One region of the Streptococcus suivaginalis genome, then DNA from elsewhere that is predicted to be linked to it. Evidence: predicted binding sites of a transcription regulator. Region 1 holds the regulator's gene; the other holds the start of a gene.
What was found. Region 1 encodes HrcA, which represses chaperone genes, less so after heat shock. Its sites were predicted from a motif close to TTAGCACTCNNNNNNNNNGAGTGCTAA; they were not measured.
Positions count from the first base shown of each region.

Region 2: a site for HrcA is predicted at 3,155-3,181, ahead of groES (co-chaperone GroES). Genes of this name have one in related genera too.

Region 1 is NZ_CP118733.1:265,187-272,671, reverse strand. It holds gene dnaJ (molecular chaperone DnaJ) at 1-1,029, opposite strand, end outside; gene dnaK (molecular chaperone DnaK) at 1,697-3,520, opposite strand; gene grpE (nucleotide exchange factor GrpE) at 3,885-4,397, opposite strand; gene hrcA (heat-inducible transcriptional repressor HrcA) at 4,547-5,581, opposite strand; gene PXH68_RS01315 (histidine phosphatase family protein) at 5,803-6,498, opposite strand; gene PXH68_RS01310 (PFL family protein) at 6,573-7,485, opposite strand, start outside.
Region 2 is NZ_CP118733.1:109,525-117,009, forward strand. It holds gene pepA (glutamyl aminopeptidase) at 1-108, opposite strand, end outside; gene PXH68_RS00695 (DUF4651 domain-containing protein) at 270-551, shown strand; gene PXH68_RS00700 (thioredoxin family protein) at 548-868, shown strand; gene PXH68_RS00705 (DUF1002 domain-containing protein) at 891-1,850, shown strand; gene ytpR (YtpR family tRNA-binding protein) at 1,869-2,492, shown strand; gene PXH68_RS00715 (single-stranded DNA-binding protein) at 2,561-2,956, shown strand; gene groES (co-chaperone GroES) at 3,202-3,483, shown strand; gene groL (chaperonin GroEL) at 3,495-5,117, shown strand; gene rpsL (30S ribosomal protein S12) at 5,348-5,761, shown strand; gene rpsG (30S ribosomal protein S7) at 5,778-6,248, shown strand; gene fusA (elongation factor G) at 6,573-7,485, shown strand, end outside.

The DNA of each region.
Region 1 (7,485 bases):
ATCGTTCAAACCTGTCGGAGTGACGACATTTACTGTGACATATTGATCACCAATTACTCCACCACGAACACTTGGTGCACCTTTTCCTTTAAGTCGGAAGGTTTTACCAGTCTGCGTCCCTTCTGGAATGACCAAATCAACATCGCCATGAACAGTTGGGACATGAACGGTGTCACCCAAGGCTGCCTGTACAAAGTTCAAACTCAACTTGTAATGAATAGTTGTCCCGTCACGTTCAAACTTGTCCGATGCTTGGACTTGTACCACCACATAGAGATCTCCATACGGACCACCATTGAAGCCAGCCTCGCCCTGACCAGCCAATCGAATGCGCTGACCAGTCTCGACACCAGCTGGAACCTTGACTGTTACCGTATGGGCTTGTTTTTCATGACCTGTTCCATGACAGGTTGTACATGGGTCTTTGATTTGTTTTCCACGACCATGACAGACATCACAGGTCATTTGACGGCGCATGGTACCAAGTGGTGTTTGTGTGTCCACATTGATCACTCCAGAACCATGACAGCGACCACAGGTTACAGGACTAGTTCCAGGTTTGGCACCCGAACCCGTACAGGTCCGACAGGTGGCCTCACGATTATAGGACACTTCACGCTCCACACCAAAAATCGCTTCTTCAAACTTGAGGTTGACACGGTATTGGAGATCATCACCTTGACGAGGTGCATTGGGATTACGGGTCGCACCACCCCCACCAAAGAAGCTAGAGAAGATATCTTCAAAGCCGCCGAAGCCCGCTCCGTCGAAACCACCAAAACCACCTGCTCCTCCGCCGAAGCCACCGTTTGCTCCAGCAGGACCATACTGGTCATAGGCAGACCGTTTTTGCGGATCGCTCAAGGTTTCATAAGCCTCTTGGACCTCCTTGTATTTATCCTCCGCACCCGGATCCTTGTTAATATCTGGATGGTATTTCTTCGAAAGCTTCCGATAAGCCTTCTTAATCTCGTCTGGCGAAGCGCTCTTAGAAACGCCCAGACGATCGTAAAATTCTGTGTTGTTCATATAAGATACTAAGGGCGTTAAGCGGATACAGCCAAAATAGGAGTTTTGACGCTGGACGTCACCGTCCTAGGAAAAACTATCTTTTTGGCACAGTCCGTAGCCCGTGTTCAGTTACGAACACTTTCCTTTCTATACATGGTTTGAGAAAAGTGAAAATAGGAAACTGACGCAGTGTGTAAAACACACTAGGAAGTTTATCTTTTTCACTAGGTTTTTAGCCTGTGTTCGAATTACCGAACTTGTATTCCTTTCTTTAAAATTTAGAAAGTAGCCCGGGTTCGATTGCGAACACTTTCCTTTCTGTAAAAGTTAGACAAAGTGAAAATAGGGAGTGAAAGTGTCCAGCAGACACTTTCAGCCCTGTCGCACAAAAACAATAAGCGACAGGTATTCCTCAAAAAGTCTATCCCCAGACTTTTTGACTTTTTCACAGAGTCGTAGGAGTATTCAATTCTGTAAAAGTTAGAAGGGTATTTACCCAAAAACAGAGGCTGGGTTGCAACCTCTGTGATCGGAAATTTTATTGACGAATGATTTCTATTCTCGAGAAGATGAGAACTGAGTTCGAGCTAAGAACTTCGGAAAAAAGATAACTTTCCTTGAATGCAAGCATTCAGCGTCAAGTTCCTATTTTTCTGTCGTTCTTTTAACGCTCTCACATCTTGACTTACTTCTCAGTAAACTCGCCGTCTACTACATCATCGCCTGCGTTGTTAGCTGTTTGAGCACCTTCTTGGCCTGCGGCTGCTTGTTGTGCTGCTGCGGCTTGTTCATAGAGTTTCACTGCAAGGGCTTGGGCTTTTTCGTTGAGGTTTTCAAGTTTAGCCTTCATGTCGTCCAAGTTGTTTGCTTCTTGGGCTGCTTTCAACTCGTCAAGAGCTACTTGGGCTTGGTCGCGTTCTGCGTCGAAGCCTTTGCCTTCAGTTTCTTTCAGCGTTTTCTCTGTCGCAAAGATTGCTTGGTCAACATCGTTACGAAGGTCAACTTCTTCCTTACGTTTCTTGTCTGCTTCAGCGTTTGCTTCTGCATCTTTCATCATGCGGTCGATTTCTTCGTCTGTCAAACCTGAGTTAGACTGGATAACGATGGTTTGCTCTTTTTGCGTACCAAGGTCTTTGGCTTTTACAGAAACGATACCGTTCTTGTCGATGTCGAATGTTACTTCGATTTGTGGAATACCACGAGGTGCTGCAGGGATGTCAGTCAATTGGAAGCGACCAAGAGTCTTGTTGTCCGCTGCCATTGGACGCTCACCTTGAAGCACGTGGATATCAACAGCTGGCTGGTTGTCTGCCGCAGTTGAGAAGACTTGTGATTTAGAAGTTGGGATAGTTGTGTTACGGTCGATGAGTTTTGTAAATACACCACCCATTGTTTCGATACCAAGTGACAATGGTGTTACATCAAGAAGGACAACGTCTTTGACATCACCAGTGATGACACCACCTTGGATTGCCGCACCCATAGCAACCACTTCGTCAGGGTTTACAGATTTGTTTGGCTCTTTACCTGTTTCAGCTTTTACAGCTTCTACAACGGCTGGGATGCGAGTTGAACCACCGACAAGGATGACTTCGTCAATTTCTGACAAGCTGAGGCCTGCATCTGATAGGGCTTGACGAACAGGAATTTTTGTACGTTCTACAAGGTCGTAAGTCAATTCGTCAAATTTCGCACGAGTCAATGTCATTTCCAAGTGAAGCGGACCTGCTGCACCTGCAGTGATGAACGGCAAGCTGATTTGAGTTGATGTCACGCCTGACAAGTCTTTCTTAGCTTTTTCAGCTGCATCTTTCAAACGTTGAAGGGCCATTTTGTCAGCTGACAAGTCGATGCCATTTTCTTTCTTGAATTCAGCTACCATGTGGTCGATAATCTTTTGGTCAAAATCGTCACCGCCGAGCTTGTTGTCACCTGCTGTTGCAAGTACATCAAAGACACCGTCACCAAGTTCAAGGATAGATACGTCGAAAGTACCTCCACCAAGGTCGAATACCAGGATTTTCTCGTCTTTGTCAGTCTTGTCCAAACCGTAAGCAAGGGCTGCTGCAGTTGGTTCATTGACGATACGTTCTACTTCAAGACCAGCGATTTTACCAGCGTCTTTGGTTGCTTGACGTTGTGCATCGTTGAAGTAAGCAGGAACAGTAATAACAGCCTTGGTTACTTTTTCACCAAGGTATTCTTCAGCGTAGCCTTTCAAGTATTGAAGGATCATTGCTGAGATTTCTTGTGGTGTGTATTCTTTGCCGTTTGCTGAAACTTTTTCAGAAGTTCCCATTTTTGATTTGATAGAGATGATCGTATCTGGGTTGGTTACTGCTTGGCGTTTTGCCGCGTCACCAACGATGATTTCACCATTTTTGAAAGACACAACAGACGGAGTTGTGCGGTTTCCTTCTGGGTTTGCGATGATTTTTGATTCAGTTCCTTCAAGAACTGCAACTGCTGAGTTTGTTGTACCTAAGTCAATACCGATAATTTTAGACATAATAATGATACCAAGAACGCCGAAAATGCGACTGAAAATTAGGAAACCAACATAGCATTCGATGAATGCAAGGCGGTTTATCTATTTTCCGAGCATTTCGTTCGGGTTCAAATCCTTTCAAAAATTTAATTTTCTTTTATTTGATACACTCTTCTTAAGTAGTGCAGATTTTGCGAGTCATTAACTCGCATTTTCTTATTTCAAGTAGTTTAACGACATTTCGGTCAAGTTTTCTTTTTTCGGAAATAGCAGAGCGACCTTAGTGTTTCAGTTTGCTTTTAGTACTAGGCAACGAGCCGAAGACAGTACTGGAGTACGGCAAGGCGAGTTAACGAAGTAATAAAAGATAAACTGGAAGACTAAGTTATTCTGATACGACTACCATAGCCGGTCTCAGCAAGCGTTCATGCAACTTGTAGCCTTTTTGGAAGACTTGTGCGATGTGTTCTGCTGGGCAGTCGCCTGTGGCTGGAACAGTTTGAATGGCCATGTGAAGGTTTGGGTCAAAGACATCTGTTGCGACTTCTTCCACCCCTTCTTCTTTGAGGGCTTGAATCAAGCTTTCCTGTACCATTTCTAAGCCTTTTTTGACATCTTCTGTCAGACCTTCGACTTGAAGGGCACGCTCCAAGTTATCCAAGCTCGGCAAGATTTTCTTGGCCAAGTCTTGCGAACGGTAACGCTGAATGGTTTGGCGTTCCTCGTTGGCACGGCGTTGGATATTTTGCATTTCAGCGTGGGCACGGAGGTACTTGTTTTCAAATTCCTCTGCACGCTCGTTTGCCAAATCCAACTCTGATTTTTCAGGAGCTTCGACAACTTCTTCTGTTGCTTCAACCTCTTCTACGATTTCTTCGTTTTTGATTTCTTCTGACAAGTTGTTCACCTCTTCATTTTCTATTATTACTTTGACAAATAATAAATTGAGTTCGGGCTAGAAACTCAGAAAAAAGATAGATTTCCTTGTGTCTGATGACACCGCGTCAATCTCCTATTTTTCAATCGTTTCCTTCACGCCCTCACATCTTAATTTACCTCATAATGATTACTACTTAAGTATCGGTAATAATCGGTTAATTTCATAAATAGGACGCGGCTGATGATGTTGATTAAACTCATCTGCCTACGGTAGTCCATGTCAACAGGACCAAGCAAACTCATCTGGGCCATGCCCCGATAGGGGATTGGAAAGCGATGATGAATAACTGTCACATCCGCTAGGGCAGGATCCCTATGTTCCGCCACAGAAATGCTGGTCTGCTGGTTTGGCGCCAAGCCTTGCCGCAACTCTGGGGCTAATAGCTGTGGGCTATCCAAGAGCTGATAGGTGGCGAGATTGCCATAGGTCAGCGAAGCAACCTTTCCACTGATAAAGACTGATTCTTGGAAGAGATTGGAAAAGATGTAGTCCATCAGATCCAAGACATTGTCCGTCGTGGTAAAGTAACGCTGCACCACCTGGGGAATCTCCGTCCGCAGCTTGTAGTGGATTGCCAAGACCGTCTGGTCAACGAAGCGTTCATCCACCAGGCGTTTGAGCACTTCCAAGTCCCTAGTCAAAAAGTTCTTGGGAATGGCAAACTGAACAGTGACAGGTTTGGACTGGTCCAAGGTCAAGACTGCCAGAGCATCGTGGCTACTGAGCTGCACGATGTCAAAGGAAGTCAACTGCTGACTGGTCGGCTCCACATCTAAGATGACCGAAGTGTAGCCTGTCAAATCTGCCAAGACCTGACTTGCCCGCTCCAAGATATCTTCCAGCTTGAAGGCTTCAAAGTCGAAGGCCTTGACCACCTGATAAACATCTTCTTCATTGATGTGTTCCAAGTTGAGCGAGTGGTTGACAAAGTATTGAAAACCAGCCCGACTGGGCATTCGACCACTTGACGTGTGAGCCTTTTCTAGCAAGCCCAACTGCTCTAGCTTAGCCATATCATTGCGAATGGTAGCCGAACTAGAAGCAATCATCTCCTGCAAGGCCTTAGAACCAACTGGCTCATGATGGCGCGTAAACAATTCAACAATCAGATTCAAAATATCATTTTGACGTTGGGTAATCATCTCCGCTCCTTTCATGAACAGTGTTGATTTTTATATTTTTAGCACTCTATAACGATGAGTGCTAAACTTTATACTCCCATTATACGCCGAAAAAATGGATTGTCAAGAGAAAAAGACAAAAAATTAGCACTCTTTTACCTAGAGTGCTAAAAATCAGTCTGAGGACCTAGAATGGTAGATTGCCAAGAAAAAAATCAGAGAAAACTCCCTGATTTTATATCTTATTCCCCTTGAGCAATCAATTCTGCCCCACGTTTGCGGTAGGACAAATCCCCAACTGCTTCAATTAAAAGCTTGCCATTTTCGTATTTGAGGACGGTAATTGAGCCGTTATCCAGGAAGACATTGGCTCCACGCTCTGGCTCCAACAGATGGGCTAGGGTTGCAATGGTCATACCATGACTGACCACAAGGGCATTGCCGCCGCCCTGCTTTTCCAAGTCTTGGGCGATAGCCTCAAACCCTGTCAGGATACGATTGCTCAAAACTTCCCATGATTCCGCCCAGCCAGCGGTGTCTGCTTCTTGGATACCTGCTGCGATTTCCGCAAAGGACATGCCTGTCGCATCAACTGTCCCTTTCAAACGAGGCAGGACACCTTGGAAAAGCTCGGCATCATACATACCTTCGAAACTACCAAAGCACCATTCACGGATACGCTTGTCTTGGTAATATGGGATTTTTCCTAAAATTCCCAACTCACGCTGGGCGATGGTCATGGTCTGAACGGTCCGCCCCAGGTCACTGGATACGGCTAGTTTAAAATCAATGCCCGCATCCTTGAGCCCCAAGCCCAATTCACGAATCCCTTCCTCACCAGCCTTGGTCAGCGGTGTATCACACCAGCCCTGCACGCGCCCGATGGTATTAAACATGGTTTTCCCATGTCGAGAAATATATAATCTTACATCTGCCATAGTGTTCTCCTTGTCTTTTCTTACTATTAAGTATAGCAAAAAACCGACTGCTTGTCGCAATCGGTTTACGTTTTTTAGTTCTTAAAGCTATGAATCGGTGCTGGAATTTGTCCACCACGGTTGATAAAGTCCACAGACGAAGCCTGATTGACCTTCATGACAGGAGCTGTTCCCAAAAGTCCGCCGAATTCAATCATATCCCCTTCTTTTCCAAGTGGAATAATGCGGACCGCAGTCGTTTTCTGGTTGATAACCCCAATCGCTGCCTCATCCGCAATCATAGCTGCAATGGTTTCAGCAGGCGTTGTTTCTGGAATGGCAATCATGTCCAAACCAACAGAACAGATGGCCGTCATGGCTTCCAATTTTTCAAGGTTAAGCGAGCCATTTTGCACCGCCGCAATCATGCCCTCGTCCTCAGACACAGGGATAAAGGCACCTGACAAGCCACCGACCTGGTTGCAGGCCATGACTCCACCCTTTTTGACTGCGTCATTGAGCAGAGCAAGGGCAGCAGTCGTTCCGTGCGTACCAACGGTTTCTAAGCCCATTTCCTCCAAAACCCGTGCTACTGAATCGCCAACGGCTGGCGTTGGAGCAAGGGACAGGTCCACGATACCGAACTTGACACCCAGGCGTTCACTGGCCATATTGCCGACCAACTGACCGATACGAGTAATCTTGAAGGCGGTCTTCTTAACCGTTTCCGCCACCACATCAAAGCTCTCACCACGTACTTTTTCAAGGGCACGCTTGACCACACCAGGTCCAGATACGCCGACGTTGATGACCACATCCGCCTCACCGACACCATGGAAGGCACCCGCCATAAAGGGATTGTCCTCGACCGCATTGGCAAAGACTACAAGTTTAGCCGCCCCCATGTCAGAAGCTTCCGCCGTCTCCTTGATGATCCGCCCCATGTCCCGCACAGCTGTCATATTGATACCCGTCTTGGTCGAGCCGATATTGACCGACGAGCAGACT
Region 2 (7,485 bases), 160 kb from region 1:
ATCGACATGAGGAGTAATCTTTTGGCGGATATGGTCACGGACAGAGCCTTCAAAACCTGGCAGTCCATGTAATTCAGTGACTTCTTGGATTTTTTCAAATAATGTCATCGTTTTTCTCCTTTGAACTTGCTACTGTTTATTGTAACACGAAGTTTCAAACTTGTCCTGAAAAAGTTGGGAGACAGGGGGAGCTTGTCGGTTTTTCAGCAGTCACAGGCTTCAAAGGTCTTTTTAAGAAAAATCTGGCGAAATATGATAAAATCGTTACTATGAAAAAGAAAAGTATGGCTTGGATTGCAGGTGTGGTTAGCTTGGCTAGTGTGTTGACAGCGACCAGATTTTACAATCGAGCAAGGGATAAAAAAGAAGCCCAGGCCTTGAAAGAGGTAAGGGAGCAATTTGAAGCTATGGGTCCAATTGGAACGGTCTATGTCGATCAAACCAAGTCCAGCCCAGACCATTTGATAGGAGGAGTGGTCATGGAGGATGGGCGTCAGTTCCAATTTGATTATTGCCATGGCCAACTACAAGTTGAAGGAGGGGAAAAATGATTTACCCTAAAGAGTACCAAGAAGTAGCAACCTTATTAGAAGATGGACAAGTGACAGTCTTTCTTTTTACAGCCAGCTGGTGTGGGGATTGCCACTACATCAAGCCGCATTTGCCGGCGATTGAAGAGACATTTCCAGCCTATCGCTTTGTCGAGTTGGATCGAGATGATTTTATGCCACTAGCTCAGGAGTGGGCCATCTTAGGAATTCCAAGTTTTGTGGTGGTCAAAGATGGCAAGGAAATCGGTCGTTTTGTGGATAAAAACCGTAAGACCAAAGAACAAATCATAGCATTTTTGCAAGGTTTGGAAGCATAAGGCGCAGAGAAAGGAAAGAACGATGAAATCAGCACAGATTGGAAAAGTCCTCCTAACTCCTCTGGTTCTTAGTTTGGGTTTAAGTTTAGCACCTGCGGCCCAGGCAGCGATCCAGACAGATGTTATCAATGAAAAATGGGGCAAGCCCACCTTGGTTTATGGGGGAGGCTTGTCAGATGCTCAAGCGACAGAAGTCAATCAACTCTTCGGAATTTCCACGATTGAAAATGTGAACCGTCAAGTCGTCGAAGGCAGTGATATGGACCTGTACTTGGGAACATCTGGCGCTGCTACCTCATCCTTGTTCTCGTCAGTTCTGGTTCAAAAACAGGATGCGGGAACAGGTGTGGTGGTTGATATCAAGACTCCAAACAATATCACTTTGATAACAGAGACCCAGTATGCCAATGCAGCTATCACAGCTGGTGCGACGGATGTCTTGATTGATGTAGCTTCTCCGATTCAGGTAACGGGGGAGTCTGCTTTGACAGGTGTTTACAAGGCTCTTGCAGCCAATGGTGAAACAGTTGATACAGCCCGAACCGAAGTAGCTCAACAAGAGCTAGAGACAGTCAATGAAGTGGCGACGGCTCATACAGGTGACTCCAATTTTGATAGTTCAGCTTTGGATAAGGCGGTAGCGGAAATCAAGACTGCTCTTGCCGACTATAAACAGTCCAACGGTCAGGTAGCTTCCGAATCAGACCTCAATACTATTATTAACGATGTCTTGGCCAATAACGGTTTGGAAAATGTCATCACGGCGGATGAAGTTTCAAAATTAGTTACCTTTGCCAAAGCCTATCAGGAAACCTCTGCCATTGATTCGGCTGAGGTTGCTGCCCAGCTCAACCAGTTCAAGCAACAGGCGGAGCAACAAATTTCAGAAGCCTATAAGAATCTACAAGATTCAGGGATTTTAGAAAAAATCGGTGCCTTTTTTGAAAATCTATGGAAAGGCTTGATCGGTCTATTTGCATAAAGGAGAAATGAAAAAGAAATGATTTTTACATATAATAGAGAACACGTCGGTGATGTTCTCATGGTCATCGTAGCAGAAGACAAGGGGCAGGCTATCCAGTTTGAACGTAAGGGTCAAGTGGCGCGTGTTTTCCTAGAAGAAACAGGAAAAACAGTAGCCTGGAATATTTTTGAAGCATCAAGTTTGGTTGAGATTGCCGGAAATGGTCAGGTTTTCCTGACAGACGAGCAAGTTGCGACCTTGAATGCCGAATTGGAAAAAGAAGGTTTTGCAGAAACCTTGGTCAATGATGCGACACCGAAGTTTGTGGTCGGTCAGATTGTGGAATTGGTTCCTCATCCAGACAGCGACCACCTCAATATCTGTCAAGTCAATGTTGGTGACAAAACAGTGCAAATCGTAGCAGGTGCGCCAAATGCAGCCCAAGGCTTGAAAACCATTGTGGCTCTTCCAGGGGCAATGATGCCGAGCGGTAGCCTGATTTTCCCAGGGAAGTTGCGTGGTGAAGATAGCTTTGGTATGATGTGCAGTCCACGTGAATTGGCTCTGCCAAACGCACCACAAGTGCGTGGCATTATCGAATTGGACGACTCCGCAGTGGTCGGAGAAGCCTTTGATCCAGCCAAACACTGGAAGGGATAGAAAAAAGAAAGTGGGTTTTCCCACTTTTTTTCATTTTCCTACGAATAGAATAAGTAGGAGGACATAATATGTACAATAAAACAATTTTAATCGGTCGTTTGACGGCCCAACCTGAACTCACTCAAACCCCTAACGGCAAAAATTTGACTCGTGTAACCGTCGCAGTTAATCGACGATTTAAGACAGAAAATGGTGAACGTGAGGCAGATTTTCTCAATGTTATTTTCTGGGGAAAACTGGCAGAAACACTAGTCTCCTATGGCAGCAAGGGCAGTCTGATTTCTATTGACGGTGAGTTGCGGACCCGTAAATATGAAAAAGACGGCAGCAACCACTATGTAACGGAAATCTTGGGCAATACCTTCCAGTTGCTCGAAAGCCGCGCTCAACGTGCCATGCGTGAAAACAATGCCGGTGAAGACTTGGCTGATCTGGTCTTGGAAGAGGAAGAATTGCCGTTTTAAAGTGAAATCAGTCCCAAGACCGATGGAGAGTGTGGAGAAATAGGGTATACTTTATTCAATCCTAAATATTTTCATAATCTCCTTAAAACACCAAGCGCGCTTGGTGTTTTATTGTTTTCAGACCTCAGACGGATTTTGTAATTCGTAATAGAATTTTCTTGACTATTTTTGACCAAGTGATACAATAGGAAATGTGAATTAGCACTCGGAGGTAAAGAGTGCTAAAAAGACCAGGAGGTAATACCATGTTGAAACCATTGGGCGATCGTATCGTCGTAAAAATTAAAGAAAAAGAACAAACAGTTGGTGGCTTTGTCCTAGCAGGTGCAAGTCAAGAAAAGACAAAAGAAGCAAGTGTCCTAGCGATCGGACAAGGGATTCGTACCTTGAATGGGGACTTGGTTGCCCCAGCGGTAGCAGTTGGAGATACTGTTTTGATTGATGCTCATGCAGGATTGGAAGTCAAAGACGGAGACCAAACCGTTCACATCATCCGTGAAGCAGACATTTTGGCAATTGTAGAATAAGAGGTAGGAAAATGGCAAAAGAAATCAAATTTGCAGCAGATGCGCGTGAAAGTATGGTCCGTGGTGTCGATATTCTGGCGGATACAGTCAAAGTAACCTTGGGTCCAAAAGGTCGCAATGTTGTTTTGGAAAAGGCTTATGGCTCACCACTTATTACTAATGATGGTGTAACCATTGCTAAAGAAATCGAGTTGGAAGATCATTTTGAAAATATGGGTGCCAAGCTGGTATCCGAAGTGGCGTCAAAAACCAATGATATCGCTGGTGACGGTACAACAACTGCAACTGTTTTGACCCAGGCTATCGTACGTGAAGGCTTGAAAAACGTAACGGCAGGTGCCAATCCAATTGGTATCCGTCGTGGTATCGAAGCTGCGGTTGTAACGGCAGTTGAAGCATTGAAAGCACAAGCAAGTCCTGTATCCAATAAAGCTGAAATTGCTCAGGTAGCAGCCGTATCTTCACGTTCTGAAAAAGTTGGTGAGTACATTTCAGAAGCCATGGAGCGCGTGGGAACAGACGGCGTTATTACTATTGAAGAATCTCGCGGTATGGAGACAGAATTGGATGTGGTTGAAGGTATGCAGTTCGACCGTGGTTATCTGTCACAATACATGGTAACAGATAATGAGAAAATGGTGGCAGAACTTGAAAATCCATTTATCTTGATTACAGATAAGAAAATTTCTCATATCCAAGACATTTTGCCACTCTTGGAAAGCATTCTTCAGACCAACCGTCCGCTTTTGATTATTGCTGACGATGTGGATGGTGAAGCACTTCCTACCCTTGTTCTCAACAAGATTCGTGGTACGTTCAACGTTGTTGCTGTTAAGGCGCCAGGATTTGGTGACCGTCGTAAAGCTATGTTGGAAGATATCGCGATCTTGACAGGCGGTACAGTGATTACAGAAGACCTTGGTTTGGACTTGAAAGATGCGACTATTGAAGCCCTTGGTCAAGCTGCCAAGGTTGTGGTTGACAAGGATGGTACAACTATTGTTGAAGGTGCTGGCAATCCAGAAGCCATTGCCAACCGTGTCGCCGTAATCAAGTCACAAATTGAGGGAACAACTTCAGAATTTGACCGTGAAAAATTACAAGAGCGTTTGGCAAAATTGTCTGGCGGTGTCGCAGTGATTAAAGTAGGTGCCGCAACGGAAACTGAGTTGAAAGAAATGAAACTCCGTATCGAAGATGCCCTCAACGCAACACGTGCCGCAGTTGAAGAAGGAATCGTTGCTGGTGGTGGTACAGCTCTTGTCAATGTTATTGATAGCGTAGCCAAGCTTGAATTGACCGGTGATGATGAAACAGGACGCAATATTGTCCTGCGCGCCTTGGAAGAACCAGTGCGTCAGATTGCCTATAACGCAGGTTATGAAGGTTCAGTTATCATTGATAAATTGAAGAATTCTGAGCTTGGAACAGGCTTTAATGCTGCGACAGGTGAGTGGGTCAACATGATTGAGGCAGGAATTATCGACCCTGTTAAGGTGACTCGTTCTGCTCTTCAAAATGCGGCTTCCGTAGCCAGCTTGATTTTGACGACAGAAGCAGTCGTTGCCAACAAGCCAGAACCAGCCGCTCCAGCTATGCCACAAGGTATGGATGGAATGGGTATGGGTTACTAAGAAATAGCAAAATGACACAGCTGATTGGCTGTGTTTTTTTCTTGAAAATTTCAAACATATCTATTTGACAATGGGTTTGGGATGTGGTACTATATTAGACGGTACTTTTTACTTTTGGTCTCTCAAGAGTGTACAGGGACGTGCTGACAAATGTTGCAAAAGTACACACAGATAGGGGTTGTCACCAATGCCTTATCACCAAAAATAAAAATATATACAGGAGAATGTAGATGCCTACAATTAACCAGTTGGTACGTAAACCACGTAAGTCTAAAGTAGAAAAATCTAAATCACCAGCTTTGAACGTTGGTTACAACAGCCGTAAAAAAGTTCAAACAAACGTTTCATCACCACAAAAACGCGGTGTTGCAACTCGTGTCGGAACAATGACACCTAAAAAACCTAACTCAGCCCTTCGTAAATTTGCTCGTGTACGTTTGAGCAACCTTATCGAAGTTACTGCTTACATCCCAGGTATCGGTCACAACTTGCAAGAGCACAGCGTTGTTCTTCTTCGTGGTGGACGTGTAAAAGACCTTCCAGGGGTACGTTACCATATCGTTCGTGGTGCGCTTGATACTGCAGGTGTAAACGATCGTAAGCAAGGCCGTTCTAAATACGGTACTAAACGTCCAAAAGGCTAAGAAAGGGGAAATATAAATGAGTCGTAAAAATCAAGCGCCTAAGCGCGAAGTATTGCCAGATCCATTGTATAACTCAAAATTGGTAACTCGTTTGATCAACCGTGTTATGTTGGACGGTAAACGTGGTACTGCTGCATCAATCGTTTACGGTGCTTTTGACCAAATCAAAGAAGCAACTGGTAACGATGCACTTGAAGTATTTGAAACAGCAATGGAAAACATCATGCCTGTACTTGAAGTACGTGCACGTCGTGTTGGTGGTTCTAACTACCAAGTTCCAGTTGAAGTTCGTCCAGAGCGTCGTACAACACTTGGTCTTCGTTGGTTGGTAACAATCGCTCGTAACCGTGGTGAGCACACTATGATCGATCGCCTTGCGAAAGAAATCATGGATGCAGCAAACAACACTGGTGCAGCTGTTAAGAAACGTGAAGATACTCACAAAATGGCAGAAGCAAACCGCGCATTCGCACACTTCCGCTGGTAAGATTAAGATACGAGGACGTATAAAACGCATAGCAAAAATAGGAAATGCGACGAAGAGTCTGTGGACTCTAGGAGGATTTATCTTTTTTGCCAAGCGTTTAGTCCGAGTTCAATTAAGATGCGAGGACATTAAGTCAGTTCTACATAAATCAATTGAGATTATGGTACCAACTTATCGTTCAATCATCACAAATCGGATTGAGGCTTGCCTCATCCACTTCACACCATTTAGTAAGAACTTAAGCGGGTGGGATTTGCCCACTCGCTTTTCTTAAAATATGGTATAATCAGAATAGAAATCTAAAAATATAGGAGAACAAACCTCATGGCACGCGAATTTTCATTAGAAAAAACTCGTAATATCGGTATCATGGCGCACGTTGACGCGGGTAAAACAACGACAACTGAGCGTATTCTTTACTACACTGGTAAAATCCACAAAATCGGTGAAACTCACGAAGGTGCATCACAAATGGACTGGATGGAGCAAGAGCAAGAGCGTGGTATCACTATCACATCTGCTGCGACAACAGCTCAATGGAACAACCACCGTGTAAACATCATCGACACACCAGGACACGTGGATTTTACAATCGAAGTACAACGTTCACTTCGCGTTCTTGATGGTGCGGTAACCGTTCTTGACTCACAATCAGGTGTTGAGCCACAAACTGAAACAGTATGGCGTCAAGCAACTGAATACGGTGTTCCACGTATCGTATTCGCTAACAAAATGGATAAAATCGGTGCTGACTTCCTTTACTCAGTAAGCACACTTCATGAGCGTCTTCAAGCAAATGCTCATCCAATCCAATTGCCAATCGGTTCTGAAGACGAGTTCCGTGGTATCATCGACTTGATCAAGATGAAAGCTGAAATCTATACTAACGACCTTGGTACAGATATTCTTGAAGAAGATATTCCAGCTGAATACCTTGACCAAGCTCAAGAATACCGTGAAAAATTGGTTGAAGCAGTTGCTGAAACTGATGAAGAATTGATGATGAAATACCTTGAAGGTGAAGAAATCACAAACGAAGAATTGAAAGCTGCTATCCGTAAAGCGACTATCAATGTTGAATTCTTCCCAGTATTGTGTGGTTCTGCCTTCAAAAACAAAGGTGTTCAATTGATGCTTGATGCGGTTATTGACTACCTTCCAAGTCCAGTTGATATCCCTGCTATCAAAGGTATCAACCCAGATACAGATGCTGAAGAAGAGCGTCATGCTTCTGATG